DNA from 3 places in the Pseudomonas sp. H1_F01 genome. Region 3 is predicted to be linked to each of the others. Evidence: predicted binding sites of a transcription regulator. Region 3 holds the regulator's gene; each other region holds the start of a gene.

Region 1 (9,961 bases), 3.2 Mb from region 3:
ATTATCACCTGGGCGACGGGCGCAAGAATGGCCAGCAGGTGCTTGAAGACCTGATGGTTGAAAAGCTGATCAGCCATGAAAGTGTTTTCCTCATGGTGACCGCCGAGACCAGCCAGGCGATGGTGCTCAGTGCCCTGGAGCATGAGCCGGATGCGTACCTGACCAAACCGTTCAACCGCTCCGGCCTGGCCCAGCGGCTGGAGCGGCTCGAGCAGCGCAAGACCCTGCTCAAGCCGATCCTGCAAGCCCTCGATCGTGGCAAGCCGATGGAAGTGCTCAATGCCTGCATCGCCTTGTGCAAGCAGGATCCGCGCTACGGGCCGTTGTGCCTGCGTTATCGGGCCGATGCGTTGCGCGACCTGAATCAGAACGAGGCTCTTGAACGACTGTACAACTCCATCATCGCGGATCGCCCGTTGCCGTGGGCCTATGCGGGGCTGGGCAAGTTGATGTTCAAGCGCGGCCAGGTGGGGCAGGCCAAGGCTGTCTATGAAAAGGCCCTGAAAGTCTTTCCGATGATGCCGGCCTTGTACGACGGCATGGCCGACGTGCTGGTGGCCGAAGGTGACACCAAACAGGCGCAGCACGTGCTGGAAGAGGCGGTGCGCCTGTCGCCGCTGGCGGTGCGCCGCCAATCGTTGTTGGGCAAGCTGGCGATGACCAACGAAGACTACGACACGGCTTCCCGGGCCTATCGCCAGGCGGTAGGGCAGGGCGCGCAGTCGCGCTTCAAGGACCCGGAAAGCAACCTCGGCCTGGCCCATGCGCTGATCAGCAAGGGCAGCGAAAAAGGCCTCGACACCCGCACCCGGCTGGAGATCAACACGACTCTCAGCGCCGTGGCGAAGGAGAACCTCAACGACCCGGGGCTGCAGGTCCGGGCGCGGCTGATGAAGGCCACCAGCCTGTTGCTAAACGATGCCGAAACCGCCGAAAAGCTCACAGAACAGGCCTTGCAGCGCCTCGATGGCATGGAGCAATTCATGAGCGCCGAGGCCGCGTTGCTGGTGGCCAAGCAGCTGCAAATGCTTGGCCAGACCAGCGCCGGCGAGTCGATGCTCAAGAACTGCGCGGAAATCTACGGGGATGACCCGACGGTGATGCAAGGCATCGCCAAGCTGACCGACGACCCGAACATTCTCAACCAGGGCAATGCCGCCGCCGAGTTGAACCGCGAAGGCGTGCGGGTCTACAAGACCGGTGCATTGCCGCAGGCGCGGGAGCTGTTCCGCCGCGCCCTGAAGATGCAACCGAAGAACATCAGTATTGCCCTGAACATGGCGCAATCGCTGCTGCATGGCACCGACACCAGCGTGGAATCGGAACTGCTGCAGGAGTGCCGCGCCTGCCTGAAACTGGTGGGCATGATGCCCGACACCGATGCGCGTTTTGCGCGTTATCAAAAACTGCGAAGCAAGGCATTTGGCGATGAATGACAGCGAACAGGCCCTCGATTTTTCCACGGTGATCGCGTCTACCGTGCACGACATGAAGAACTCCCTGACCTTGCTCATGCAGACGCATACGCAATGGCTCGAACGCTTGCCCGACGCCGAGCGCCAGACCTCGGAGCAAGGCGTCATCGAGTTCGAATTCGCCCATCTCAATGGTTTGCTGGTGCAACTGCTGGGGCTGTACAAGCTCGGTGTCAACCAGTTGCCGCTGCACCCGGCCTACCATGAACTGGATGACTTCATCGAGGCGCAACTGGCCGGCCATCAGGACGTGTTCCGCAGTCGCGGGATCATGGTCACCTACGAAGTCGACCCGCTCAGCCCCTTGGGCTTTTTCGACCGTGAACTGATTGCTTCGGTGCTCGACAACTGCATCAACAACGCCATTCGCCATGCACGCCAGGCGCTGCTGATCAGTGTCAGCGACGAGGCCGGGCAACTGGTGCTGACCATCAACGACGACGGCGAAGGTTACCCGCCAGAGATGATCGAGCGTCAGGCCGAGTACGTGCAGGGCATCAACCACAGCAGCGGCAGCACCGGGCTGGGCTTGTACTTCGCCGCGCGGATCGCCGGGCTGCACCAGCGCGGCGGCGTGAGCGGGCGTACAGAGATTGCCAATGGCGGTGTGTTGGGTGGTGGGGTGTTCCGGCTTTACCTGCCCTGAGCGTGCGCTTTATAAAAAGCAGCACAAATCCCCTGTGGGAGCGAGCTTGCTCGCGATAGCGATGTATCAGTCAGCTCAATATTGACTGAGCCGACGCCATCGCGAGCAAGCTCGCTCCCACACTCGTATTGCACAAGATTTTAATTGTCTGCGGGTGCTTGATATTCCGAACAGCCGAAGTCTATTTTGTACGGGTTGCCGTTCGCGGCTCGCACATAACAAGGATTGCGTCATGACGACCGATGGCCAGCGTTCACTCGCGCAGCGACTGACGGGCATTGATGAGATTGAATGTGTCACGCCGGATTTGAATGGCGTGCCGCGGGGCAAGGTAATGACCGCTGAGGGTTTCCTCGAAGGCCGGCGGTTGCAACTGGCGCGGGGCGTGCTGCTGCAATGCATCATGGGCGGTTATCCGCCGTCGCGTTTCTACGGCAGCGACGACGGCGACCTGGCGCTGGTGGCCGATCCGAAACAGATCCACCGCCTGCCCTGGAGCCAGCAGCCCCGCGCCCTGGCGATCTGCGATGCCGACGAGTTGACCGGTGAAAGCTCCCGGCTCTCGACGCGCGGTCAGCTCAAGGCCGTTGTTGCTCGCTATGCAGCCTTGGGCCTGGCGCCGGTGGTGGCGACCGAATTGGAATTCTTCGTGTTCGCCCCCAATCCGGACCCGACCCAGCCGTTCCAGCCGCCGATGGGCATGGATGGACGTCGCGAAGACGGCCATTCGGCGTTCAGCGTCAGCTCCAACAATGGCCTGCGCCCGTTCTTCAGTGAAGTCTATGCATGCATGGCGGCGCTGGGCCTGCCTCGCGACACCTTCATGCATGAAATGGGCGTGAGCCAGTTCGAGATCAATCTGCTGCACGGCGACCCGCTGTTGCTGGCCGACCAGACCTTCCTGTTCAAGCACCTGCTCAAGGAAGTGGCGCTCAAGCACGGTCTGACCGTGGTCTGCATGGCCAAGCCCCTGGCCCACACGCCGGGCAGTTCGATGCACATCCATCAGAGCGTCGTCGAGGCAGGCAGCGGTCGTAACGTTTTCAGCGATGAAGCGGGCGAAGCGACGGCGACTTTCCGGCATTTCATCGGTGGGCAACAGGCGTGCCTGGCGGACTTCACCGCGTTGTTCGCGCCGAACGTGAATTCCTACCAGCGCCTGTGCCACCCGTTCGCCTCGCCGAACAATGCCTGTTGGTCCCATGACAACCGTTCGGCCGGGTTGCGGATTCCTGCCAGTTCGCCGGTGGCCCGGCGGGTCGAGAACCGCTTGCCGGGGGCCGATGCCAACCCCTACCTGGCGATTGCCGCCAGCCTGGCCGCCGGGCTGTATGGGATTGAGCATCGGCTGGAGCCGAGCGCGGCGATCCAGGGCGAATTCGAAGTGCCGGATAATCTGTCGTTGCCATGTACCTTGCATGCCGCCTTGGAGCGTCTGAAGCGTAGTCATCTGGCGAAGGAACTGTTCGGTGCGGAGTTCATCGAAGGCTACATCGCCTCCAAGACCCTGGAGCTGACCAGCTTCTTCGATGAAATCACGCCCTGGGAGCGGCGTGTCCTAGCGGCCCAGGCCTAACGAACCGTCGCATTCGGGCTATCTTCAACAGGTAGCCCTTACTCACCTCAAGGAGCCGCTCGGAACGCCGATGCGCCAAATCTGGAAACCTTTTCGAGCGCTTTATTTCGCCTCGCTGATGATGTTGATCGGCTCGGGCCTCTTGAGTACTTACCTGGCCTTGCGCCTGGCCGCCGACCATGTGGACAGCCTCTGGGTCGGTGCGCTGATGGCCGCCAACTATTTCGGCCTGGTGCTGGGTGGCAAGATCGGCCACCGGCTGATCGCCCGCGTCGGCCACATCCGCGCCTATTCGGCCTGCGCCGGGATCGTCGGGGCGGCAGTGCTGGGCCATGGCCTGGTGAACTGGCTGCCGGCCTGGATCGTGCTGCGGATGATTGTCGGCCTCGGGATGATGTGCCAGTACATGGTCATCGAGAGCTGGCTCAACGAGCAAGCCGATGCCAAGCAGCGTGGCGTGGTGTTCAGTGGCTACATGATTGCCTCGTACCTGGGGTTGGTGCTGGGTCAGTTGATCCTGGTCATGCATCCGGCCCTGGGGCCTGAGCTGTTGATGCTGGTGGCGCTGTGCTTCGCCTTGTGCCTGGTGCCGGTGACGCTGACCCGGCGAATTCACCCGGCGGCGCTGCATCCGGCGCCCATGGAGCCGCGCTTCTTCATCAAGCGTGTGCCGCAGTCATTGAGTACGGTGCTGGGCTCCGGGTTGATCGTCGGCTCGTTCTATGGCCTGGCGCCCCTGTATGCCTCTCAGCAGGGCCTGTCGACCGAGCAGGTCGGTCTGTTCATGGGTAGCTGCATCTTCGCCGGACTGCTGGTGCAGTGGCCCCTGGGCTGGCTGTCCGATCGTTATGACCGGGCGCTGCTGATCCGCTGCTTTGCGCTGGTGCTGACGATCTGTGCGCTGCCGTTGGCGATTCTTCCGACGGTGCCGCTGGAGGTGCTGTTCGTCGCGGGGTTCTTCTGTTCGCTGGTGCAGTTCTGCCTGTATCCGCTGGCGGTAGCGTTTTCCAACGACCACGTCGAAGCTGATCGAAGGGTGTCCCTGACCGCGATGCTGCTGGTGACCTACGGCGTGGGGGCCAGTATCGGGCCGCTGGTGGCCGGCGTGCTGATGAAGATGTTTGGCAGCCAGATGCTCTACGGCTTTTTCGCTTTCTTCGCCTTGGTGCTGGTGTGGCGGATCCGGCCGAAAGCGGTGACCAACCTGCATCAGGTCGATGACGCACCGCTGCATCACGTGGCGATGCCGGACAGCATGTCGAGTTCGCCTTTGGTGGCGTGTCTTGATCCGCGGGTGGATGAGCAGGTGGTGCAGGAGCAGATGCAGGCTCCGGCCAATCCGGACGTGGAGCCTGAGCTGGCCACTGAGACCGCGACCGAGGCCGAGACTGGGCCTGAGGAGCCTGAGACACCGAGTTTTACCCAGGCCAGGCCTTGAAGCAGGCATGAAAAAACGGGCAGTCGCCGCAAGGGACTGCCCGTTTTTTTTGCCTCGAAAATCAGAGGTCGTCTTTATCGAAGCGCCGGGCTTCTCGTTGGAGCTGGTAGACGAACCGCTCGACCTGCCGTTGCACCAGGCCACTGATGTTGTGGAAGCGTACGCCGGCGAACGTGGTGTTGATCCTTTCTTCGAAATGCAGGTAACGCAGCTCGACTGGCGCGGTCATGTTGCCAAAAGGCAGGGCCGCGATGAAGCGCTCGTACACCTGGCCCAATTGCAGTCGCTCCGTGATGTCGCCGTCAAACCGCAACTTGCAACCGGTGGCAGAGATGTCCAGCAGCTTGCCGTCCACCGGGGACTTGAGCTTGTCACCGCCCAGTTCAACGCTCACCAGTTGTGCCAGTTTCAGGGCGGCGCGGAAGGCGTTGCGACGTTGGTGGTAGACCACTTCGTCGGGCAGGGCGCCGCGATAGCAGCGACCGTCGCTGGATTCATCGATGGTCAGTGGGCCCTTGCCATCCCATGCGATACGCACGCCGTCATGGAAACCCTCGACACGAAAAGGCTCGCCCGCCAGCAGGAAACGCTCGCCGTCCCGGGGAATCATTTCATCCAGGGCGATGGAGTTGGTCTCGCGATCGACGTTGACCAGGTAGCTCTGGAAGCGCTGGCTACGTTCGTGGAAGGTGATGATCAGTGGGTCGTGGCTCTCTTGCAGCATCCGCAGGTTGCCGGAGATTTCCAGGGGCGTGGTGAGGACCTTGGGTGGCTGCGGAGCATCATCCGCGTTTGAGGCATTGAACACGGTGAGTCAATCTCCAGGCAAAATACGACTACGAATGGCCGGCATTTTGCCAGCATGTATCGCGCGTTGATAGAGCGAAGGCATTGTTCGTTTCATGCCTGGCTGAGCGGGCGATGCTTGACCATTCTGGCCGTTGAACCGCTAGCGTCATACAGCGTCGGGATCTCGCCACCGTTGAGGATGCGCAACTGGTTGGCGGTGGCGGCCTGCTGCATCAGGATCGACTGGCCGTTGCGAGCGTTGGTTGCCTGGCATTGGGCGAGCAGGTCGTTGAGTACTTTGCTCTGGGACAGTAGCTGATCGCCAATCGTCGACTGGCTGGCCAGTTGCTCGAGGCCTTCATGGCTGGCGGGCAGGTTGAGGCTGACGAGGATCTCGCTGCGTTTGCGGCCATGCTGGTCAAGCAGGATGATCAAGGCCTGTTTCTGCGCCAGGATATTCTCCAGCAGAGGCATGTCACGACCGTGCAATGCCACGGATTCGGCCTGCAACAATTCCAGTAGCTGTTGCGCTGGAACAAAGTCGTCGATGATCAATTGCAACAAATGAGTGTCGTGCATGGCTGGCCTTGGGTCTTAGCGTCCAAAAGCCTGGCGCAGGCGGCGGCCTAGCGCTGGGCTTCGAAGTTGAGCAGTTTGCTGGCTACGCGGTTGCTGTCGACTTTGTAGCTGCCATCAGCGATTGCTGCTTTCAACTCGGCCACGCGGGCGTTGTCGACGACAGGTTGATCGCGCAGCTTGTCAGTGACCTTCTGCAACTGCTGAGCCTCATTGCTGAGGTGTACCGACTCCCCGTTGCTGACCTGTTCGGCTGGTGTAGGCAGCGGCGCGGATTTGCCGGCTTCGGCGGTTTCCTTGGTGGCGCTGGTACGCGTGGTGCCTGGCAGCGGTGAAGAGCTGTTTAAACGATTGAAATCGATGACCATGGTAAAAAACCTCTGGGTATTTGGACGCTTGCCATGTTTTCGGCCATCCCCAAAATAACTTTAGGCTCATTTATGAAATGAACTTGCGCACGTCTGCGCTTGCCTTTGCGTAAGGCACAGTCTAGGGAACACCGGGATCAAGCGCCAGCTTTCTACCTCCTCTACCAGATCACTACATCGCCACTTCCACTTGGCCCGGGGCCATCACCTGCGCCTTGATCACGCGCTGGGAATTGAGGTTTTTTACCCGTATCTGTTCACGCATACCGCCGTTGGACAGGGCCTCGCCGGGCATCCGCACGGCCAGGGAACCGGTGCGGGCGGTGATCACAACCTGGTCGCCCTTGCGGACTACCTCGGCCTGCTCCAGATGCACCAGCGTCACGACCTGATCGGCGACCATTGGTCGGACAAGTTTCTGCCCGATGGCCTGGTCGACGGAGGTCAGGAAGCCCTGGGTGATCTGGCTGATGTCCCGTTCACGCAACATCACGTCCTGGGGCTCGACGATTCCGGCCCGCTTGAGCGGACGAGTGGTGGTGACAATTTCCCGAAACAGGCGCACTTGAGCGGGCACGAACACCGTCCAGGGCGCGGCGCTGTCGCAACGAACCTTCACCGTGACGCGTCCCAGGGGCCGGGCAGGGCTCTCCAGCGAAGCAGTCAATTCCTTGTCGCACATCGGCATGCGCAGGCGCGGGTCGAGTTGGTTGACTTCGATTTCATAGCGACCTTCCGTTTGACTGGTAGCCAGATAGTCTTCTACGGTGAATTCAAGAAAGCCCTGAGTGACGCCGATAAGGAGATCAGGCAAGGTAACCGGAACAGCAGCAAGGGCAGGACCGCCCGAAGTGAACAGGCAGACAGCCAGCAGTGCACCGAGCCAGTGGCGGCAGTGAGTGGTCAGGCGTCGAGAAAATGTCGTTTGTGCGTTCATGCCGGTTCAATAGCAAGCCCCGTGCCGTTTAGTGAATGAATGCGCGTCGGACACATTAGCGTTAGGTAGGAGTCAGGGCATGGCGGGAGTAATGGATTCGGTAAACCAGCGCACTCAGCTGGTCGGTCAGAATCGCCTGGAGCTGTTGTTGTTCCGTCTCGACGGCCAACAAATGTATGGGATCAACGTATTCAAGGTCCGCGAGGTGCTGCAATGCCCCAAGCTGACCCTGATGCCCAAATCCAGCCCCGTCGTGTGCGGTGTGGCCAATATCCGGGGTGCGACCATCCCGATTCTCGACCTGGCGATGGCGACCGGTTCCGGCCGGCTGCTGGACCAGAGCAATCCGTTTGTGATCATCACCGAGTACAACACCAAGACCCAGGGATTCCTGGTTCGCTCGGTGGAGCGCATCGTCAACATGAACTGGGAAGAGATCCATCCACCGCCCAAGGGCACCGGCCGCGATCACTACCTCACGGCAGTGACCCGGGTCGATAACCAGTTGGTGGAAATCATCGACGTGGAGAAGATCCTCGCCGAAGTAGCGCCCACGCCGGAAGCGATCTCCGTGGGAGTGGTGGATGCCGAAACCCAGCACAAGGCGATTTCGCTGCGGGTATTGACCGTCGACGACTCTTCAGTGGCCCGCAAGCAGGTGACCCGTTGCCTGCAAACGGTCGGTGTCGAGGTGGTGGCGTTGAACGACGGGCGACAGGCGCTCGATTACCTGCGCAAGCTGGTCGACGAGGGCAAGAAGCCTGAGGAAGAGTTCCTGATGATGATCTCCGACATTGAAATGCCGGAGATGGATGGGTACACCCTGACGTCGGAAATCCGCAGCGATCCGCGCATGCAAAAGCTGCACATCATCTTGCATACTTCGTTGTCCGGGGTTTTCAACCAGGCGATGGTCAAGAAGGTCGGCGCCGACGATTTCCTGGCGAAATTCCGTCCAGATGACCTGGCTTCCCGGGTCGTCGAGCGGATCAAGGCAGCAGAATAAAAGGTCGGGCGCGTTGTGCGCCCGGCAAGTCAACACGATGAAAGAGGCGGTATCTTGTCTACGGGTAATTTGGATTTCGAACAGTTCCGGGTCTTCCTGGAAAAAGCCTGTGGCATCTTGCTTGGTGAAAACAAGCAATACCTGGTGTCGAGCCGTCTCAATAAATTGATGGAACAGCAGGGCCTCAAGTCATTGGGCGAACTGGTGCAGCGTATCCAGACCCAACCGCGCAGTGGCTTGCGCGAAATGGTGGTGGACGCGATGACCACCAACGAAACCTTGTGGTTTCGTGACACCTATCCGTTTGAGGTGTTGAAGAACAAAGTGCTGCCGGCGGCCATCAAGGCCAGCCCGGGCCAGCGTCTGCGGATCTGGTCGGCGGCCTGTTCGTCGGGGCAGGAACCCTATTCGCTGTCGATGTCCATCGATGAGTTCGAGCGGTCCAACCTCGGCCAGTTGAAAGGCGGCGTGCAGATTGTCGCCACCGACCTGTCCGGGACCATGCTCAATAACTGCAAGACCGGCGAGTACGACAGCCTGGCTATCGGCCGGGGCCTGTCGCCGGATCGCCTGCAACGTTACTTCGATCCGAAAGGGCCGGGTAAATGGGTGGTCAAGGCGCCGATCAAGAGCCGGGTGGAGTTCCGCTCGTTCAACCTGCTGGATAGCTATGCCAGCCTGGGCAAGTTCGACATCGTGTTCTGCCGCAACGTACTGATCTACTTCTCCGCCGAAGTGAAGAAAGACATCCTGCTGCGCATCCACAGCACGCTCAAGCCGGGCGGCTACCTGTTCCTCGGTGCCTCCGAGGCGTTGAACGGTTTGCCGGATCATTACCAGATGGTCCAGTGCAGTCCGGGGATCATCTACCAGGCAAAGTGATTGGCTTGAACTGTCAAAAAACGGGAGTCCCCACGGGCTCCCGTTTTTTTATGCCTGCCGGTCACCACTAATCCCGCTCCCACAGTTCGAATGTCATTTGCCCTTGAGAAGCGGCAGAAAAGCGGCAGCCAGCGGAAGCCAGTTGCCGCTTTTCTGGCATTGCCGCTTTGCCGATGCCCGCAAAGCCCCGGTTTATGGGGTTTTCCAAAGTGGCACGCTGCTTGCTAAGTTCATCGCACGTACATTCTGGTCACCCAAAGGTTTCCGA
Region 2 (9,961 bases), 3.3 Mb from region 3:
TGGTCGATCCGCGCCGCAGCGAAACGGCGGCCATTGCCAACCAGCACGTCTTTGTACGCCCCGGCGGTGATGCTGCGCTGCTGTTTGGTTTGCTCAATACATTGTTCAGCGAAGGCCTGACCCGTGACAGCCACCTGCCGGTGGACGGCCTGGACGAGGTGCGCGAGGCCGTCGCCACTTTCACAGCTGAAGCCATGAGCCCGCTCTGTGCGGTGCCTGCAGCGCAGATCCGGCAATTGGCCCGCGACTTCGCCGCCGCGCCGTCAGCGGTGTGCTACGGGCGGATGGGGGTGTCGACCCAGGCGTTTGGCACGCTGTGCCATTGGCTGATTCAATTGATCAACCTGGTCACCGGCAATCTTGATCGGGTAGGCGGGGCGCTGTGCACCGAGCCAGCGGTGGACCTGGTCGCTACCACCTCGGGCGGGCATTTCAACCGTTGGCAGAGCCGGGTGTCCGGGCGTCCCGAGTACGCAGGGGAGTTGCCGGTGTCGGCCCTGGCCGAGGAAATGCTCACCGAAGGCGAAGGCCAGATTCGTGCGCTGGTCACCGTGGCCGGCAACCCGGTGCTGTCCACACCCAACGGGCGGCAACTGGAGCAGGCCCTGGACGGGCTGGAGTTCATGGTCAGCCTCGATTTGTACATCAACGAAACCACGCGTTACGCCGACCTGATCCTGCCCTCGACCTCGGCCCTGGAGAACGATCATTACGACACCACGTTCAACCTGTTCGCGGTGCGCAACGTGACCCGTTTCAACCGGGCGATCCTGCCCAAGCCCGAGGGTGCGCTGCACGATTGGGAAATCTTCGTCGGCTTGGCCAAGGCCTTTGCCACCCGAACCGGCAAGGAGCTCAAGCCGACCATGCCGCCGGCGCAGATGATCGATTTCGGCCTGCGTAGCGGGGCGTATGGCGACGCCTCGCCGCACAAGCTGTCCCTGACGACCCTGTTCGATCATCCCCATGGCATCGACCTCGGTGCGCTCAAGCCCAACCTGGCTGCACGCCTGAAAACCGAAAACCAGCGGGTGCAGGCTGCGCCAGCGGTGATACTCGCCGATCTTGCGCGCTTCGCTGCGTTGCAGGCGCCAAAACCGGACGAATTGCTGATGATTGGCCGCCGCCATGTGCGCAGCAATAACTCCTGGATGCATAATTTTCATCGACTGGTGAAGGGCAAGCCGCGTCATCAGTTGTTGATGCACCCGGATGACCTCGCCAGTCGTGGCCTGGTCGACGGGCAACGGGTGACCGTCAGTTCGCGGGTGGGCGTCATCGAAGTCGAGGTGCTGGGCAGCCTGGACATGATGAAAGGCGTGGTCAGCCTGCCCCACGGCTGGGGCCATGCCCGGCCGGGCGTGCAGATGACCATCGCCAGCGGACAACCGGGCTCCAGCGCCAACGACCTGACCGATGATTGTCAGCTCGATGAGTTGTCCGGCAACGCGGCACTCAACGGCGTACCGGTGAAGGTGGCGGCTGCGTAAAATTGTCTCTGGAGCAGGTTCGGCTTTCCGTTACAATGCGTCACCGTGTCGACAACTTAAGTCGCAAAAGTTTTAAGCCGAGGTGCTCCATGGATATCATCGAAACGATTAAAGACCAGATTGCCAACAACACCATCCTGCTTTACATGAAAGGCTCGCCGAACGCGCCACAGTGCGGTTTCTCGGCCAAGGCTGCTCAGGCTGTGATGGCGTGTGGCGAGAAGTTTGCCTACGTGGACATCCTGCAGAACCCAGAAATCCGCGCCAACCTGCCCAAGTACGCCAACTGGCCAACCTTCCCACAGCTGTGGGTGGGTGGTGAACTGATCGGCGGTAGCGACATCATGACCGAGATGGCTGCTGACGGCTCTCTGCAGGCCACGATCAAGGAAGCGGTAGAAAAAGCGGCGGCGAACAAGACCGAAGCCTGATCCATGAGGTTCTGTTCACTACACCGGTTGTGGTGAACACGAACCCTTGTGGGAGCGAGCAAGCTCGCTCCCACAGTGGATTTAGGTGGGCCTGGAAACCCAGGTAATAAAAAGCCCCGCCTCTCGAAAGAGGGCGGGGCTTTTTAGTGGCTTGCTTTCGGGGAAGCTTACTCTTCACCCATCTGCGATTGCAGGTAGTTCTCAAGACCGACTTTGTCGATCAGGCCCAATTGGGTTTCCAGCCAGTCGATGTGCTCTTCCTCGGATTCGAGGATGTCTTCCAGCAGTTCACGGCTACCGAAGTCGCCAACGCTTTCGCAGTGGGCGATAGCGGCCTTCAGGTCGGTGTGGCCGGTGCGCTCGATACGCAGGTCGCACTCAAGCATTTCCCGTGTATGTTCGCCGATGTGCAGCTTGCCCAGGTCCTGGACGTTCGGCAGGCCTTCGAGAAACAGGATGCGCTTGATCAGCTTGTCCGCGTGCTTCATCTCGTCGATCGATTCGTGGTACTCGTGCTTGCCCAGCTTGTTCAGGCCCCAATCCTCGTACATGCGTGCATGCAGGAAGTATTGGTTGATCGCGACCAGCTCATTGGCAAGGATCTTGTTGAGATGCTGGATGACTGTAATGTCGCCTTTCATGATGAGGCCTGCCCTGTAATAGCTGTGTATTAGGCAGAGTTTGAGCCGCGCATTTACGAGTGTCAAACCTAAGTTATTGAATAATAAATGAAAATTAATCGGAATAAGAATGTTTGTGTTCCGCGTCTGGACGCTAAGCAATTGATTTGCAGGCATAAAAAAACCGGACACTGGGTCCGGTTCCTTGAAAATTGTTTATTACGTGCTGTTACGCGGCGCTAAATTCTACCGGGTAGGGGATCGAGGCCTGTGCCGTTTGCACTTTGGCGAGGGTTTCACGAACCACTTCCTTGGCCAGGCAGGCACATTTGCCGCATTGGCTGGCTACGCCGGTGGTCTGGCGGACTTCGCGATAGCTGCAGCAACCTTCGTAGATCGCTTCGCGGATTTGCCCGTCGGTGACGCCAGTGCAGAGGCATACATACATAAGTGAGAACCGTCGCTGGTTGTGACTCAATTGAGACGGATCTTAATGTTAACGAGAATGATTGTCAAAGTGGTTTCTCAAGGTCTTGCGTCTGAGCGTTGCCAGGCTGACGAACGGTTTGTCCAGGACAATTGAGGCTGCATGAAACCGGACGGCGATTTTTCGATGTCACCGAAAAACCGTTGAAGACAGTCCAAATGCGCGGTGTATGATGGTCGGCCCTTGCAAGCGGGTTCGTGTCACAGGGCTGTCGCCTGAGGGTGACAGGCTGGCCCGGACCATGTTTTCACGCTATTACATCAGGAGATACCCAATGAGCGTACTCGTAGGCAAACAAGCCCCAGACTTCACCGTTCCAGCCGTCCTCGGCAACGGCGAAATCGTCGACAGCTTCACCCTGTCCTCGGCCATCAAAGGCAAATACGGCCTGGTGTTCTTCTATCCACTGGACTTCACCTTCGTCTGCCCGTCCGAGCTGATCGCACTGGATCACCGCATGGATGATTTCAAGGCGCGCAACGTCGAAGTGGTCGCTGTTTCGATCGACTCGCACTTCACCCACAACGCCTGGCGCAACACCCCGATCAACAATGGCGGTATCGGTCAGGTGAAATACACCATGGCTGCCGACATGAAGCACGAAATCGCCAAGGCCTATGACGTTGAGTCCGAAGGCGGCGTGGCCTTCCGTGGCGCGTTCCTGATCGACGACAAAGGCGTTGTCCGTTCGCAGATCATCAACGACCTGCCACTGGGCCGTAACATGGAAGAACTGATCCGTCTGGTCGATGCGCTGCAATTCCACGAAGAGCACGGCGAAGTTTGCCCGGCCAACTGGAAAAAAGGCGACAAGGGCATGACCGCTTCGCCTGAAGGCGTTGCCGCTTACCTGGGCGAGCACAGCGACAAGCTGTAAGCGCACCGAGGCATAAAAAAACCGGCCCATGATGGGCCGGTTTTTTTATGGGCGTTTCAAACTTGCCGGCTGAAACACAGGACCTTATGGCGAAGGAATTTATCTGTGAGAGCAAGGCTTGCCCGCGATGGCTGCGATGCGGTCTTCCAAAGACCGAGTCGCCTGTGTCGCGAGCAAGCTTTGCTCCCACGGAGGGCCGCCACAATGGCTCTACTGGTTAGTCGTCGAAATCCTGCCAGCCACCCATCTCTTTCCACCGGTTGACGATGCCGCAGAACAGCTCGGCGGTCTTCTCGGTGTCGTAGCGGGCCGAGTGGGCTTCACGGCCATCGAAATCGATGTCAGCCGCCTGGCACGCCTTGGCCAGGACGGTCTGGCCGTACGCCAGGCCAGCCAGGGTCGCGGTGTCGAAGCTGGAGAACGGGTGGAACGGGTTGCGCTTCATGTCCAGGCGCGCGACGGCGGCGTTGAGGAAGCCCAGGTCGAAGCTGCTGTTGTGGCCGACCAGGATCGCTCGCTTGCAACCGTTGGCCTTGAGCGCCTTGCGCACGCCACGGAAGATGTCGGTCAGGGCCGTTTCTTCGCTGACTGCCATGCGCAACGGGTGATCGAGCTTGATCCCGGTGAACTCCAGGGCCGCCGCTTCGACGTTGGCGCCTTCGAACGGTTCGACACGGAAGAAGTAGGTGTGGTCAGGGAACACAAAGCCTTTTTCGTCCATGCCGATGGTGGTCGCCGCGATTTCCAGCAAGGCGTCGGTGGCGGAGTTGAAACCGCCGGTTTCTACGTCGACGACAACCGGCAGATAGCCACGGAACCGAGCAGCCATGGGGTGACGGGCGCCGCCCGAACCACCGTTGCCGTCCAGTTCGTCGTCGAAATGATCTTCACTCACGCGTTTTCCTCCAGCAGGCGCCAGCGCAGTTTTTCACCGGCGCGCAGCGGGATGACAGCCAGGTCGCCGAAAGGCAGGCTGGCGGGGGCGGTCCACTCATCGCGAACCAGGGTAATACGATCGGTGTTCACCGGCAGGCCATAGAAACGCGGGCCATGCAGGCTGGCGAAACCTTCGAGTTTGTCCAGCGCGTTGCGCTGTTCGAACGCCTCGGCGTACATCTCGATGGCGGCATAGGCGGTGTAGCAGCCGGCGCAACCGCAGGCCGCTTCCTTGGCGTGCTGGGCGTGGGGTGCCGAGTCGGTTCCAAGGAAAAACTTGGCGCTGCCGCTGGTGGCGGCGTCCAGCAAGGCTTCCTGGTGGGTATTGCGCTTGAGGATCGGCAGGCAATAGAAGTGCGGCCGGATCCCGCCCACCAGCATGTGGTTGCGGTTGTACAGCAGGTGATGGGCGGTAATGGTCGCGCCGACGTTGGCCGGTGCCTCGTTGACGAACTGCACGGCATCGCCGGTGGTGATGTGTTCGAACACCACCTTGAGCGTCGGGAAACGCTCCACGACGCGGCGCATGTGCTCGTCGATGAAGATTTTCTCGCGGTCGAACACGTCGACGTCGCCCCGGGTGACTTCACCATGGATCAACAACGGCATGCCGACTTCGGCCATGGCCTCCAGCGCCGGGAAAATCTTGTCGATGCTGGTGACGCCGGAGTCGGAGTTGGTGGTGGCACCGGCCGGGTACAGCTTGGCGGCATGGACGAAGCCGCTGGCCTTGGCCTCGCGGATCTCTTCGGGCTGGGTGCGGTCGGTGAGGTAAAGCACCATCAACGGTTCGAAGCGGCTGCCAGCCGGGCGTGCGGCGAGGATGCGCTGGCGATAGCCGTCGGCCTCGGCGGCGTTGCGCACTGGCGGAACCAGGTTAGGCATGATGATTGCGCGCCCGAAGGTGCGCGCGACATCGGCGACGGTATGGGTCAACACAGCACCATCGCGAAGATGAATATGCCAGTCGTCGGGACGCAGCAGGGTCAGGCGGTCGGACATTGGGGGGCTTCCAGGCGGGTCAAACTGTGGGAATGCTACCGGAAAAGACCGATTCAGGCACCCGCTATCAAGTTCTGCCGCAACTTACCGATAGCTCCTACAGGTGTGCCACGAATCCGTGCAGTGCGCCGGACAGGCGTCATGCCTCCAGCATGCGTCGATCTTTGTATAAAAGTCAGTGGAGCCTCCCGTGCGCCAGCGTTATCTAGCCTTGCTCAGTGTGTTTGCCAGCCTTCCCGCCATGGCGCTCACTTTCCAGACCCGTCTGGAGAGCATTGAGTGGACGGTCGAAGGCGACAAGTTCGAGTGCCGGCTGAGCCAGCCGATCACTGATTTTGGCAGTGGCGAATTCGTGCGCCGGGCGGGCGAACAGGCGACGTTTCGCCTCAAGACCTATAACCCGATGCTTGGTGGCGGTTCGGCAACCTTGCTGGCGGCCGCCGCACCGTGGCAGCCGGGGCGGGGCGATATCAACCTGGGCTCGGTCAGCATCGGCAGCGGCGACGTACTGTTCAACAGCTCCCAGGTCCAGGCTGGCCGCTTGATCAGTGGGCTGATGGAAGGTCGCAGCCCCGTGGTGCGCCGCAACACCGAGGACGGGCGAGTCTCGGAAGTCCGTCTGCTGCCGGTGCGTTTCAGCAAGGCCTTCAACGACTATCAAGGCTGCGTGGCAAAACTGTTGCCAAAGAATTTCGAGCAGGTGAAACAGACACAGATCGGCTTCCCCGGCGAAGCTGCCGAACTCGATGCCCATGCCAAGGCGCAGTTGCAGGTGATGCTCGACTTCATCAAGGCCGACCCCAGCGTCAATCATGTCGAGCTTGACGGCCACTCCGACAACAGCGGCAACCGCCTGACCAACCGTGAGCTGTCACGCCGCCGGGCCCTGGCGGTCCAGGACTTCTTCAAGGCCAATGGCTTCCAGGAGTCGCAGATTACCCTGCGCTTCCACGGCGAGCGTTATCCCCTGGTGCCCAACACCAACTCCGCCAACCGAGCCAAGAACCGTCGCGTAGTCGTGCGCCTGGAGCGCGTGGCTCCGACCGAAGCGCCGGCACCGCAGGCACCCGCCGCGCAGCCCGCGCCCACTGCCGCGCCTGCCAAGGCTCCGGCGCCAACCGCAGCACCGGCCAAGGCGCCCGCTGGGGCTACGGCACGGACGTCCTGAGTCGATTTTGACCGTCGCACGCTCGACATAATCTGTCGCTTCGTCGTCATAAGCTGTCGCGCCCCTGTAAATTATCCGCGCTGGACGTTAGACTTCCCGGCTTTCCGTACAACCCGTGGAGTGATGGCATGGCGGACGTAAACAAGGTCGTTCTGGCGTATTCCGGCGGCCTGGACACTTCGGTGATCCTCAAGTGGCTGCAGGACACTTATAACTGCGAAGTGGTGACCTTCACCGCTGACCTGGGGCAGGGCGAAGAAGTCGAGCCTGCACGCGCCAAGGCCCAGGCCATGGGCGTCAAAGAGATCTACATCGATGACCTGCGCGAAGAGTTCGTCCGCGACTTCGTGTTCCCGATGTTCCGCGCCAACACCGTTTACGAAGGCGAGTACCTGCTGGGTACCTCCATCGCCCGTCCGTTGATCGCCAAGCGCCTGATCGAAATCGCCAACGAAACCGGTGCCGATGCCATTTCCCATGGCGCCACCGGCAAAGGCAACGACCAGGTGCGTTTCGAACTGGGTGCCTATGCCCTCAAGCCGGGCGTGAAAGTCATTGCCCCGTGGCGTGAATGGGACTTGCTGTCCCGTGAAAAACTGATGGACTACGCCGAGAAGCACGCTATTCCGATCGAGCGCCACGGCAAGAAGAAATCCCCGTACTCGATGGATGCCAACCTGCTGCACATCTCCTATGAAGGCGGCGTGCTGGAAGACACCTGGACCGAGCACGAAGAAGACATGTGGCGCTGGACCGTCTCCCCGGAGAAGGCTCCTGATACCCCGCAATACCTGGAACTGACCTATCGCAACGGCGATATCGTCGCTCTGGACGGCGTTGAGATGAGCCCGGCCACTGTGCTGGCGACCCTGAACCGCATCGGTGGCGAACACGGCATCGGTCGTCTGGATATCGTCGAAAACCGTTATGTGGGCATGAAGTCCCGCGGTTGCTACGAAACCCCAGGCGGCACCATCATGCTGCGCGCCCACCGGGCGATCGAGTCGATCACCCTGGACCGCGAAGTGGCTCACCTCAAAGACGAGTTGATGCCCAAGTACGCCAGCCTGATCTACACCGGCTACTGGTGGAGCCCGGAGCGTCTGATGCTGCAACAGATGATCGACGCCTCCCAGGCTCACGTGAATGGCGTGGTCCGCCTGAAGCTGTACAAGGGCAACGTGATCGTCACCGGGCGCAAGTCCGACGAGTCGCTGTTCGATGCCAACATCGCGACCTTCGAAGAAGACGGCGGTGCCTACAACCAGGCTGACGCGGCTGGCTTCATCAAGCTCAACGCCCTGCGCATGCGCATCGCGGCGAACAAGGGTCGCAAGTTGTTCTGACCCTGTTGACATGAAAGCGGCCTGCCATGAGCAGGCCGTTTTTTTTGCTCTTTTTTTGTGTGACCCTTGCTGCGGCGCTGCCCTCGGTCGCTCATTCATCCTGCCCTTGCGTTGCCAGGCCTGCGTTGCTGTAGATGACGTACACGACGATGCTGGCTTGCTTCAAATGTCTTGATCGACGGGGTTCGATCGGGCGTTTCGATTGGCTGCATACGATACAAAGGCTGTCTGGTTCGCGCCTGCGTCGATGAAGACGTATGACCAGCCGTTCCTTGACGTCCTCCGCCCGACGTAGCTGTCGTTTGCGTCGACAGGGCGAATCATCCATGGTCTTTATGAAATGTTTGCTCTTGCGAAAATCCGAAGGCGAATACAAGGAGCGATAATTGAAGTTGAGCGTTATGAAAAAAAGCAGCAATAGATAAAAAGGAAAGCTGATCAGGAACCAGAGATAGTATTCACGATCCTGGTCATCCAGAAAGGGCAGGGAAATCGCTGCGGAAGTTTCGGATAAAGTTGCGAATATGGCGATGAGGGTCATGGGGTTGGTTATGGTCTTCAACGGTTTGTTCATGGTTAATGCTCATGGAATACTTGTGCTCGGAGAGTGAGTTGGAAAGTGGCAGTCCATGCCTAATGAAATATAGGCGAAGGCGCAATGGCCGGCCATGTTGAATATTAGGCGTCTGAGTGTGTTTTATATATGAATTTCCCTTCCTTAAGTGAGTGGAAGTCAGTTTTGACAGTAAATAATTCAGTTACTTTCTATGAATAAAGCGCTTTTCAGTAGGCTGCCTGCAGGTGGGTATGGCGGTGAAAGAGCGCATTGTTCATAGGGTTTCGGGATTGTTAAGAACGGCCATTCCTTCTCTTTAAAAAAATCCATGACACATTTTTTTTGCGGCGATTTGTAGGAATATTCTGTATAGCTTGTAGGTTCTGTCTCTCGATGCGAGCGTTCAGGGGGGGGCAGCATGCCAAGGTAGAAATGACTAGGCTATTGTGCGTGCTCTAAAAATTCGAACAGCGAAGTTGGATTTGCCCATGAATAAAGTGCTGATCGTGGATGATCATCCCGTCATTCGTCTTGCTGTACGTTTGCTGATGGAGCGTCATGGTTATGAAGTCGTTGCCGAAACCGATAATGGCGTTGATGCGTTACAGTTTGCTCGCGAACTTATGCCCGATATTGTCATTCTCGATATCGGTATTCCGAAGCTGGACGGATTGGAAGTCATCGCTCGCCTGACGGCCATTCCTTCACCCATGAAAGTGTTGGTGCTGACTTCCCAGGCACCGGGACATTTTTCGATGCGTTGCATGCAGACGGGGGCGGCCGGGTATGTATGCAAGCAACAGGATCTCACTGAGTTACTGAGTGCAATCAAGGCGGTACTTTCCGGTTACAGTTACTTTCCCAACCAGGCATTGCATACGGTGCGGTCGAGTCTGGGTAATGCCAGTGAGTCCGATATGGTCGATCGATTATCGGGGCGGGAAATGATGGTCTTGCAGCAACTGGCGCGCGGAAAGACCAACAAGGAGATCGCCGATGGAATGTTCTTGAGCAACAAGACCGTCAGTACCTACAAGACGCGCCTGTT
Region 3 (9,961 bases):
TCAATGCCCTGGACCTCAGCGCGCTGATGCTGGTCGCGGAGCAGATCCTTATTGGTACCTTGATGGGGTTCTCGTTGCAGCTGTTTTTTCAGGCGTTCGTAGTCGCCGGACAAATCATCTCGGTCCAGATGGGCATGGCCTTCGCGTCCATGGTCGACCCTACCAACGGTGTGACGACGGCAGTGATTGGTCAGTTCCTGACGATGCTGGTGACGCTGTTGTTTCTTGCCATGAACGGGCATCTGGTGGTGTTCGAGGTATTGACCGAGAGCTTTACCACCATGCCGGTGGGCAGTGCGTTGCTGGTCAATCATTTCTGGGAAATCGCTGGCAAGTTGGGCTGGGTCCTGGGCGCGGCGATGGTGCTGGTATTGCCGGCGATCACCGCGTTGCTGGTGGTCAACATTGCGTTTGGCGTGATGACTCGCGCGGCGCCGCAATTGAATATCTTTTCCATTGGCTTCCCGATGACCCTCGTGCTGGGCATGGTGATCTTCTGGGTCAGCCTGGGGGATATCCTCAACCAGTATCAGCCGCTGGCTGTTCAGGCCTTGCAGCTGCTACGTGACATGGCGCAGGCGCGCTGAACCATGGCCGAGAGCGAGAGTGGTCAGGACAAGACAGAAGACCCCACGGAAAAGCGCTTGCGCGAGTCCCGGGAAAAGGGCGAGATCGCCCGCTCCAAAGAACTCAACACGCTGGCTGTGATGCTGGCCGGGGCGGGTGGGTTGCTGATTTATGGCGGCGGTTTGGCCCTGGACCTGCTGGAAATCATGCGCCTGAATTTCTCCCTGCCCCGTGAGGTGCTGCTGAGTCCTGGCGCCATGGCGCAGTATCTTTTGCATTCTGGCAAGATCGCGATCATTTCGTTGCAACCGATCCTGATTTTTTTGCTGCTGGCAGCCTGTCTAGGGCCGATTTCCTTGGGGGGGTGGCTGTTTTCCGGCAAGACCATGGCTCCGAAATTCAGCCGGATGAACCCTGCGGCGGGCCTCAAGCGGATGTTTTCCACCACAGCGGTGATGGAGCTACTGAAGGCGCTTGGGAAATTCCTGCTAGTACTGTTCGTCGCGCTCACGGTGCTGCAAGCCGATATCGACGACCTGCTGCGCATTGCCCATGAGCCCCTTGAGCAAGCCATTATCCACAGCGTGCAATTGGTCGGCTGGAGCACCTTGTGGATGGCCTGTGGCCTGATCCTGATCGCCGCTATCGACGTGCCGATCCAGCTGTATCAGAGCAAGCAGAAGCTGATGATGACCAAGCAGGAGATACGTGACGAGTACAAGGACCAAGAGGGCAAGCCGGAGGTCAAGCAGCGGATTCGCCAGTTGCAGCGCGAGGTGTCCCAGCGGCGGATGATGGCAGCGATCCCAGACGCCGATGTGGTCATCACCAACCCGACCCACTATGCCGTGGCGCTCAAGTACGACCCCGAGAAAGGCAACGCTCCCGTGTTGCTGGCCAAGGGCAGTGACTTCCTGGCACTGAAGATCCGTGAGATCGCCGTGGCCAATGAGGTGATGCTGCTCGAGTCCCCGGCGCTGGCACGGTCGATTTACTACTCCACCGAACTCGACCAGGAAATCCCCGGCGGCCTGTACCTGGCCGTGGCCCAGGTGCTGGCCTACGTCTACCAGATCCGCCAGCACCGCGCCGGCAAGGGCAAACGCCCCGAACCGCTCAAGGACCTGCCGATCCCGCCGGATTTGCGGCGTGATTCCTGAGTCGGCTCCCACAGGTCAGCGTCCCTTCAACCCCTCTATTTCAGCCTCCGACAAAAGTTGGAAGGCTTCTTGCAATACCCCGTCTGCGCCCCCTCCGGGCGTCAAAAGTTTGCTTCACAGGAACGGGGATTATTGGTGGATCGCTCTCAGTTACTCAGCACCGCGCGCAGCAATGTAGCCGACCTCAGCCGGGGCAATCTGGGCGTGCCGGTGTTGCTGATGGTCATGCTCGCCATGATGATGCTGCCGGTGCCGCCGTTCCTGCTGGACGTGTTCTTCACGTTCAACATCGCCCTGTCGATCGTCGTGCTGCTGGTGTGCGTCTACGCCCTGCGGCCGTTGGACTTTGCGGTGTTCCCGACCATTCTGCTGGTGGCGACGCTCATGCGTCTGGCGCTCAACGTGGCATCCACCCGGGTGGTCATGCTCCATGGCCAGGAGGGGCACGCCGCCGCCGGTAAAGTGATCCAGGCCTTTGGCGAGGTGGTGATCGGCGGCAACTACGTGGTCGGTATCGTGGTCTTCGCCATCTTGATGATCATCAACTTCGTTGTGGTGACCAAGGGCGCCGGGCGGATTTCCGAGGTGAGCGCGCGTTTCACCCTCGATGCGATGCCCGGCAAGCAAATGGCGATCGACGCCGATCTCAACGCTGGCCTGATCGACCAGAGCCAGGCCAAGCTGCGTCGCCTGGAAGTGGCCCAGGAAGCCGAGTTCTACGGTTCCATGGACGGTGCCAGCAAATTCGTGCGCGGTGACGCCATCGCCGGCCTGCTGATTCTGTTCATCAACCTGATCGGCGGCATGGCCGTCGGTATCTTCCAGCACAACATGACGTTCGGCGACGCTGGCAAGGTTTACGCCTTGTTGACCATCGGTGACGGTTTGGTGGCGCAATTGCCATCACTGTTGTTATCCACAGCTGCTGCGATCATGGTGACCCGCGCTTCGGGCTCCGAAGACATGGGCAAGCAGATCGGCCGGCAAATGTTCGCCTCGCCCAAGGCCCTGGCGGTTGCCGCCGGCCTGATGGCAGTCATGGGCCTGGTGCCGGGCATGCCGCACTTTTCCTTCCTGAGCATGGCTGCCCTGGCTGGCGGCGGTGCCTACCTGTTCTGGAAGAAGCAGAACGTGCAGAAAGTCCAGGCCCTGCAAGAGGTCAAGCGCCAGCAGGAGCTGCTGCCGTCGCCGGCCCGTGCCATGGAAACCAAGGAACTGGGCTGGGATGACGTGACGCCAATCGACATGATCGGCCTGGAAGTCGGTTACCGCTTGATTCCATTGGTCGACCGCAACCAGGGTGGTCAGTTGCTGGCGCGGATCAAGGGGGTGCGCAAGAAGCTGTCCCAGGACCTGGGCTTCCTGATGCCGACCGTGCATATCCGCGATAACCTCGACCTGGCGCCGAGCGCCTATCGCCTGACGTTGATGGGGGTGATCCTGGCCGAAGCCGAGATCTACCCCGACCGCGAGCTGGCGATCAACCCCGGGCAGGTCTACGGCTCCCTCAGTGGCATCACCGCCAAGGATCCGGCTTTCGGCCTGGAAGCGGTGTGGATCGAAATCAGCCAGCGGGCCCAGGCCCAGTCCCTCGGCTATACCGTGGTGGACGCCAGTACGGTGGTGGCGACCCACTTGAACCAGATCCTGTACAAGCATTCCAGCGAGCTGATTGGCCACGAAGAAGTCCAGCAACTCCTGCAAGTACTGGCCAAAGGCTCGCCGAAGCTGGCCGAAGAGCTGGTGCCGGGCGTGATTTCGTTGTCGCAGTTGCTCAAGGTGCTGCAGGCGCTGTTGGCCGAACAGGTGCCCGTGCGCGACATACGCAGTATTGCCGAGGCTATCGCCAACAACGCCTCCAAGAGTCAAGATACCGCCGCCCTGGTGGCTGCGGTTCGGGTCGGCGTGTCCCGCGCAATCGTCCAAAGCATTGTAGGCACTGAGTCTGAGCTGCCTGTGATCACGTTGGAGCCAAGGTTGGAACAGATATTGCTCAATAGTCTGCAGAAGGCAGGACAAGGCTCGGAAGAGGGTGTCCTGCTGGAGCCAAGCATGGCCGAGAAGCTGCAGCGTTCGCTGATCGAAGCAGCCCAGCGGCAAGAGATGCAAGGCCAACCGGTGATCCTGCTGGTGGCCGGCCCGATTCGCGCGATGCTCTCGCGATTCGGGCGCCTCGCGGTCCCGGGGTTGCATGTGCTGGCGTACCAGGAAATACCGGACAACAAGCAAGTGACCATCGTTGCGACAGTAGGGCCCAACGGCTGAGGTAGTGGTTTATGCAAGTGAAGCGTTTTTTCGCCGCCGACATGCGTCAGGCCATGAAACTGGTTCGTGACGAGCTGGGCGCTGAAGCAGCCATCATTGGCAACCGTCGTATCGCCGGCGGTGTCGAGCTGACGGCGGCCCTGGATTACAAACTGTCTGCGCTGGCCCCGCGGGTTCCGAACATGGAACTCGAAGATGAGCTGCGCAAGACTCAATCGCGCATCGCCAGCGCCCAGGCCGAGTTGAGCCTGCGCAGCAGTGAAGGCGAGGCCGCGGCAGGCACCAATCGTCAATTGTTCGCCGGTCAGCCGCTGACGGCCGGCCTGCCGTTGACGGCTGCCGAACCGCTGATCGAGCAGGCCCACGCCGAACCGCGTCGTCCTGAGCCGGCGCCCGCGGCGCCTGCCCGGGGTGTCGATCCGCGCGCCCTGGACTCGATGCGCTTTGAACTCAACAGCCTGCGCGAGCTGATGGAAGTCCAGCTCGGCTCCCTGGCCTGGAACCAGCTGCAAGGCAGCCGTCCAGCCCAGGCCAACCTGTGGCGTCGCCTGCAACGCATCGGCCTGTCCGGCCCGTTGTCCCGGGACCTGCTGGCGCTGATCAATGGTATCGAAGAGCCTCGCCAGGCCTGGCGCATGTTGCTGGCGCACCTGGCGCGGATGATCGCGACCCCGGAAGTCGAGCCGCTGGAAGAAGGCGGGGTAATTGCCATGGTCGGTCCTGCCGGCATGGGCAAGACCACCACCCTGGCCAAGCTCGCCGCCCGTTATGTACTCAAGTACGGCGCCCAGAGCATTGCCCTGGTGAGCATGGACAGTTTCCGCATCGGTGCCCAGGAGCAACTCAAGACCCTCGGCCGGATCCTCAATGTGTCGGTGACCCATGTGGATCCGGGCCAGTCCCTGGCCCAGGCGCTGGAGCCGCTGCTGCGCAAACGCGTCGTGCTGATCGATACCGCAGGCCTGCAAGCCAGCGATCCAGCCCTGCGCATGCAGCTCGAAAGCCTGGCCGGACGCGGTATCAAGTCAAAAAATTATCTCGTGTTGGCAACCACCAGCCAGAAACAGGTTCTAACCGCCGCATACCACAGCTACAAACGCTGCGGGCTGGCCGGCTGCATCCTGACTAAGCTGGACGAAACGGCAAGCCTGGGCGAGGTGTTGAGCCTGGCGATCGGTCATGAATTACCGGTGGCCTACCTGACCGACGGGCCGCGGATCCCGGATGATTTGCATCTGCCGCGCCGTCATCAACTGGTCAGTCGTGCCGTGAGTGTGCAAATGCAGGAAGAACCCAGCGAAGAAGCCATGGCTGATATGTTCGCTGATATCTACCACAGCCCGACCAAGCAGGTCGGCTGAGGTAATCATGAATATTTTTTGTACCTACATCGATGGTCTGCCATGCATTGTTCCGTATGCGAACGCGCAGCCAGTAATGTGGCCTCCGTCTAAGTAAGACAAGGTAAAGAACGAACATGGGCAGCATGCATCCCGTACAGGTGATCGCGGTGACCGGCGGCAAAGGTGGCGTCGGGAAGACTAACGTGTCAGTGAACTTGTCCCTGGCTCTGGCAGAGCTTGGCCGACGGGTCATGCTGCTGGACGCCGACCTGGGCCTGGCGAACGTCGACGTGTTGTTGGGGCTTACACCCAAACGCACGCTGGCGGACGTGATTGAAGGGCGCTGTGAGCTGCGTGACGTGTTGTTGCAGGGGCCGGGCGGGATTCGCATCGTGCCGGCTGCCTCAGGCACCCAGAGCATGGTTCACCTGACCCCGGCCCAGCACGCGGGCCTGATCCAGGCTTTCAGCGACATCGGCGACAACCTCGATGTGCTGGTGATCGACACCGCAGCCGGTATCGGTGACTCGGTCGTCAGTTTCGTCCGCGCGGCCCAGGAAGTGCTGCTGGTGGTCTGCGACGAACCGACGTCCATCACCGACGCCTATGCCCTGATCAAGTTGCTTAACCGCGACTATGGCATGAACCGCTTCCGCGTCCTGGCCAACATGGCCCAGAGCCCGCAGGAAGGACGCAACCTGTTCGCCAAGTTGACAAAGGTCACGGATCGCTTCCTGGACGTCGCCCTACAATACGTCGGCGCAGTGCCTTACGACGAAAGCGTACGCAAGGCCGTCCAGAAGCAACGTGCCGTTTATGAAGCCTTTCCACGCTCCAAATGCGCGCTGGCGTTCAAGGCCATCGCCCAGAAGGTCGATACCTGGCCACTGCCGGCCAACCCTCGCGGGCATCTGGAATTTTTCGTCGAGCGTCTTGTGCAACAAACAGCAGGGCCCGTGCTATGACAGCCAGCGGTTACAACCATCTCTATAAAAAATCGGCACGGGACGCCCAATACGAATTGATCGAGCGTTACGCGCCACTGGTCAAGCGTATCGCCTATCACTTGCTGGCGCGGTTGCCGGCCAGTGTCCAGGTTGAAGACTTGATCCAGGCGGGCATGATCGGCCTGCTCGAAGTGTCGAACAAATACGACGCGAGCAAGGGCGCGAGTTTCGAGACGTATGCCGGTATTCGCATTCGCGGTGCCATGCTCGATGAAGTCCGCAAGGGCGATTGGGCGCCGCGTTCGGTACACCGCAATACCCGCATGGTCAGTGATGCAATTCGGGCAATTGAAGCTAAAACCGGGCGTGACGCTAAAGATCACGAGGTTGCGGCCGAACTCCAGTTGAGTCTCGACGATTATTACGGGATTTTGAACGATACCTTGGGCAGCCGCCTGTTCAGTTTCGACGACCTGTTGCAGGACGGCGAACATGAAGGGCTGCACGAGGATAACGCGAGTGCTCACATGGAGCCGTCGCGTGACCTGGAAGATGAACGTTTCCAGAGCGCGCTGGCGGAAGCGATTGCCAATTTGCCGGAGCGTGAGCGGCTGGTCTTGGCGCTGTACTACGACGAAGAGCTGAACCTCAAGGAAATCGGTGAGGTCCTGGGGGTCAGCGAATCGCGGGTCAGCCAGTTACACAGCCAGTGCGCGGCCCGTTTGCGGGGGCGTTTGGGGGAGTGGCGAGCGCGTTGACAGGCAGTGTGGGGACACTGCGAACGAGGCTGGCCTGGCAGGTGCTGTGCCAGTCTCCATCCGTGGTGCTCCAGACCGTTGTCGAGTGTTGTGCCGGATTGATTGAAATGGCGCGTCCAGGTGCTGGGCGCGTTTAAGACTGCTTGGAGGTCGAATTGGACAAGAACATGAAAATCCTCATCGTTGATGACTTCTCAACGATGCGGCGGATCATAAAAAACCTGTTGCGTGACCTTGGGTTCACCAACACGGCCGAAGCAGATGACGGGACCACTGCGCTCCCGATGTTGCACAGTGGCAACTTCGATTTTCTGGTCACCGACTGGAACATGCCGGGCATGACCGGTATCGACCTGTTGCGCCAGGTGCGTGCCGACGAAAAACTCAAGCATCTTCCGGTGCTGATGGTCACTGCCGAAGCCAAGCGCGAGCAGATCATCGAAGCGGCCCAGGCCGGTGTAAACGGCTATGTGGTCAAACCCTTCACGGCCCAGGCGTTGAAAGAGAAGATTGAAAAAATCTTCGAACGCATCGGTTAACGGCGCCACGGGGGAGCTATGGATAACGAATCTTCAATGGGTGATTTCGAATCGACCCTGAAAAAACATGCCCGCGAACTGGTCGACAGCCTTGAAAAAGGTCGTTTTGGCGATGCGGTTCAAATGATCCATGAGCTCAACCAGACCCGTGACCGCGGTCTGTATCAGGAGGTGGGCAAGCTCACGCGTGAATTGCACAGCGCGATTGTCAATTTCCAGATCGACCCGAATATGCCGCAGGCCGAGGAAGTCTCGCAGATCACCGACGCCACCGAGCGTCTGGGTTATGTGGTCAAGCTGACCGAGGCCGCGGCCAACCGCACCATGGACCTGGTGGAAAGCGCAACGCCCCTGGTCAACGGCCTGAGCGAAGAAGCCCAGGCCTTGAGCACCGACTGGGGTCGGTTCATGCGGCGCGAAGTCGGCGCCGAAGAGTTTCGGGAGTTGGCCCGTCGGGTCGACGGTTTCCTGGCGCGCAGCAGCACCGAGAACCGCGCGGTGGCAAGCAACCTCAACGATATTCTGCTGGCTCAGGACTATCAGGACCTGACCGGCCAGGTGATCAAGCGTGTGACCCAACTGGTCACCGAAGTGGAAAGTAACCTGCTCAAACTGGTGTTGATGGCCAGCCAGGTAGACCGCTTTGCAGGCATCGAACACGACCGTGAAGCGATGCTTGCTGAAAAAGATCCACAAAAACATCTCTCTCAGGGTGAAGGTCCGCAGATTCATGCCGATAAAAGAGAAGACGTTATGTCCGGTCAGGACGATGTGGACGATTTGCTGTCCAGCCTTGGATTCTGAGTTTTAGCCCTGTTTTAGGAGCAGCCATTAATGAGCTTCGGCGCCGATGAAGAGATCCTTCAGGATTTCCTGGTTGAGGCCGGCGAGATTCTAGAGCAACTGTCCGAACAGCTGGTCGAGCTGGAAAGCCGACCAGATGATGCGGATCTGCTCAATGCAATTTTTCGCGGTTTCCACACTGTAAAAGGAGGCGCCGGCTTCCTCCAGCTCAACGAGCTAGTGGAGTGCTGTCACATTGCCGAAAACGTGTTCGACATCCTGCGCAAGGGTGAGCGTCGCGTTGATTCGGAACTGATGGACGTGGTGCTTGAAGCGCTGGATGCGGTCAACAGCATGTTCAGCGAAGTGCGTGAGCGCTCGCCGATCACCGCTGCCACGCCTGAGTTGCTCGCCGCGCTGGCACGCCTGGCGGAGCCGCAATCGGCTGATGAAGCGGCTCCGGTTGCCGAGGCAGTGGCTGAAGAGCCGGTCGCCGAAGAGTCGGGCGACATCACCGATAACGAATTTGAACAACTGCTGGATTCGCTGAACGCCGTCAAGGCCCAAGCCGAAGCGCCGGCGGCACCTGCTGCGCCGCCCGCCAATGCAACAGCTGACGCCAGTGATGAAATCACCGACGACGAGTTCGAGTCATTGCTCGACCAGCTCCATGGCAAAGGCCAGTTCGCTCCCGATGCGGTCACGCCAGCGGCGACTCCGGCTGCCCCGAAAGCGGCGGGCGACAACTCCGACATCACCGACGACGAATTCGAAGCCTTGCTCGATCAGTTGCACGGCAAGGGCACGTTTGCCGTTGACGCGCTGGATTCGGCCATCGCTTCCGCGCCGACGCCAGCCAAGCCGGCTGCCGCCGCGGCTGGCAGCGACCTGATCAGCGATCACGAATTCGAATCGCTGCTCGACGAACTGCACGGCAAAGGCAAGTTTACAGAAGTCGGGAAGGCCGCGGCTGCTCCTGCTGCCGGCACTACCGCCACTGCTGTTCCAGCAGCCAAGGCTGCGCCCAAACCCGCTGCCAAGGCACCGGAACCGAAGGCCGAACCCGCCAAGCCTGCTGCCACTGCGGCCCCGGCACCTGCCCGTGCTGCGGCGGCTGCGCCAGCGGAAAAACCGGCCAGCGAAGCCGAGACCACCGTTCGGGTCGATACCGCACGCCTGGACGAGATCATGAACATGGTCGGCGAACTGGTGCTGGTGCGTAACCGTCTGGTGCGCCTGGGCCTCAATAGCCAGGACGAAGCCATGTCCAAGGCCGTGTCGAACCTCGACGTGGTCACGGCGGACCTGCAGACCGCGGTCATGAAGACCCGGATGCAGCCGATCAAGAAAGTCTTCGGGCGCTTCCCGCGCCTGGTTCGCGACCTGGCTCGCCAGCTCAAGAAAGAAATCAACCTGGAACTGGTGGGTGAAGAGACCGACCTCGACAAGAACCTTGTCGAGGCCCTGGCCGACCCGCTGGTCCACTTGGTGCGCAACGCGGTCGACCACGGCATCGAGTCGCCGGAAGAGCGCGAAGCCTCGGGCAAGGTCCGCAGCGGCAAGGTGATCCTGGCCGCCGAGCAGGAAGGCGACCACATC

The links. Region 3 encodes FliA, which starts transcription of late flagellar genes. Its sites were predicted from a motif close to CTAAAGTTTNNNNNNNNNNNGCCGNTAA; they were not measured.
Region 1: a site for FliA is predicted at 6,905-6,932, ahead of flgM (flagellar biosynthesis anti-sigma factor FlgM). Genes of this name have one in related genera too.
Region 2: a site for FliA is predicted at 5,910-5,937, ahead of AB4O09_RS07865 (flagellar protein MotY). Genes of this name have one in related genera too.

What each region holds. Positions count from the first base shown of each region.
Region 1 is NZ_CP162823.1:1,837,063-1,847,023, forward strand. Features, by position in the region: gene AB4O09_RS08430 (tetratricopeptide repeat-containing response regulator) at 1-1,436, shown strand, start outside; gene AB4O09_RS08435 (sensor histidine kinase) at 1,429-2,121, shown strand; gene AB4O09_RS08440 (glutamine synthetase family protein) at 2,456-3,697, shown strand; gene AB4O09_RS08445 (MFS transporter) at 3,768-5,135, shown strand; gene AB4O09_RS08450 (flagellar brake protein) at 5,197-5,943, opposite strand; gene AB4O09_RS08455 (flagella synthesis protein FlgN) at 6,036-6,503, opposite strand; gene flgM (flagellar biosynthesis anti-sigma factor FlgM) at 6,551-6,868, opposite strand; gene flgA (flagellar basal body P-ring formation chaperone FlgA) at 7,041-7,805, opposite strand; gene AB4O09_RS08470 (chemotaxis protein CheV) at 7,885-8,811, shown strand; gene cheR (protein-glutamate O-methyltransferase CheR) at 8,866-9,693, shown strand.
Region 2 is NZ_CP162823.1:1,714,921-1,724,881, forward strand. Features, by position in the region: gene AB4O09_RS07830 (molybdopterin oxidoreductase family protein) at 1-1,490, shown strand, start outside; gene grxD (Grx4 family monothiol glutaredoxin) at 1,580-1,921, shown strand; gene bfr (bacterioferritin) at 2,089-2,562, opposite strand; gene AB4O09_RS07845 (bacterioferritin-associated ferredoxin) at 2,771-2,989, opposite strand; gene AB4O09_RS07850 (peroxiredoxin) at 3,303-3,905, shown strand; gene rnt (ribonuclease T) at 4,123-4,800, opposite strand; gene pyrC (dihydroorotase) at 4,797-5,843, opposite strand; gene AB4O09_RS07865 (flagellar protein MotY) at 6,034-7,011, shown strand; gene AB4O09_RS07870 (argininosuccinate synthase) at 7,140-8,357, shown strand; partial or broken gene AB4O09_RS07875 (hypothetical protein) at 8,674-8,931, opposite strand; gene AB4O09_RS07880 (response regulator transcription factor) at 9,402-9,961, shown strand, end outside.
Region 3 is NZ_CP162823.1:5,035,871-5,045,831, reverse strand. Features, by position in the region: gene fliR (flagellar biosynthetic protein FliR) at 1-587, shown strand, start outside; gene flhB (flagellar biosynthesis protein FlhB) at 591-1,727, shown strand; gene flhA (flagellar biosynthesis protein FlhA) at 1,863-3,992, shown strand; gene flhF (flagellar biosynthesis protein FlhF) at 4,004-5,353, shown strand; gene fleN (flagellar synthesis regulator FleN) at 5,470-6,300, shown strand; gene fliA (RNA polymerase sigma factor FliA) at 6,297-7,040, shown strand; gene AB4O09_RS22695 (chemotaxis response regulator CheY) at 7,208-7,579, shown strand; gene AB4O09_RS22690 (protein phosphatase CheZ) at 7,598-8,383, shown strand; gene AB4O09_RS22685 (chemotaxis protein CheA) at 8,414-9,961, shown strand, end outside.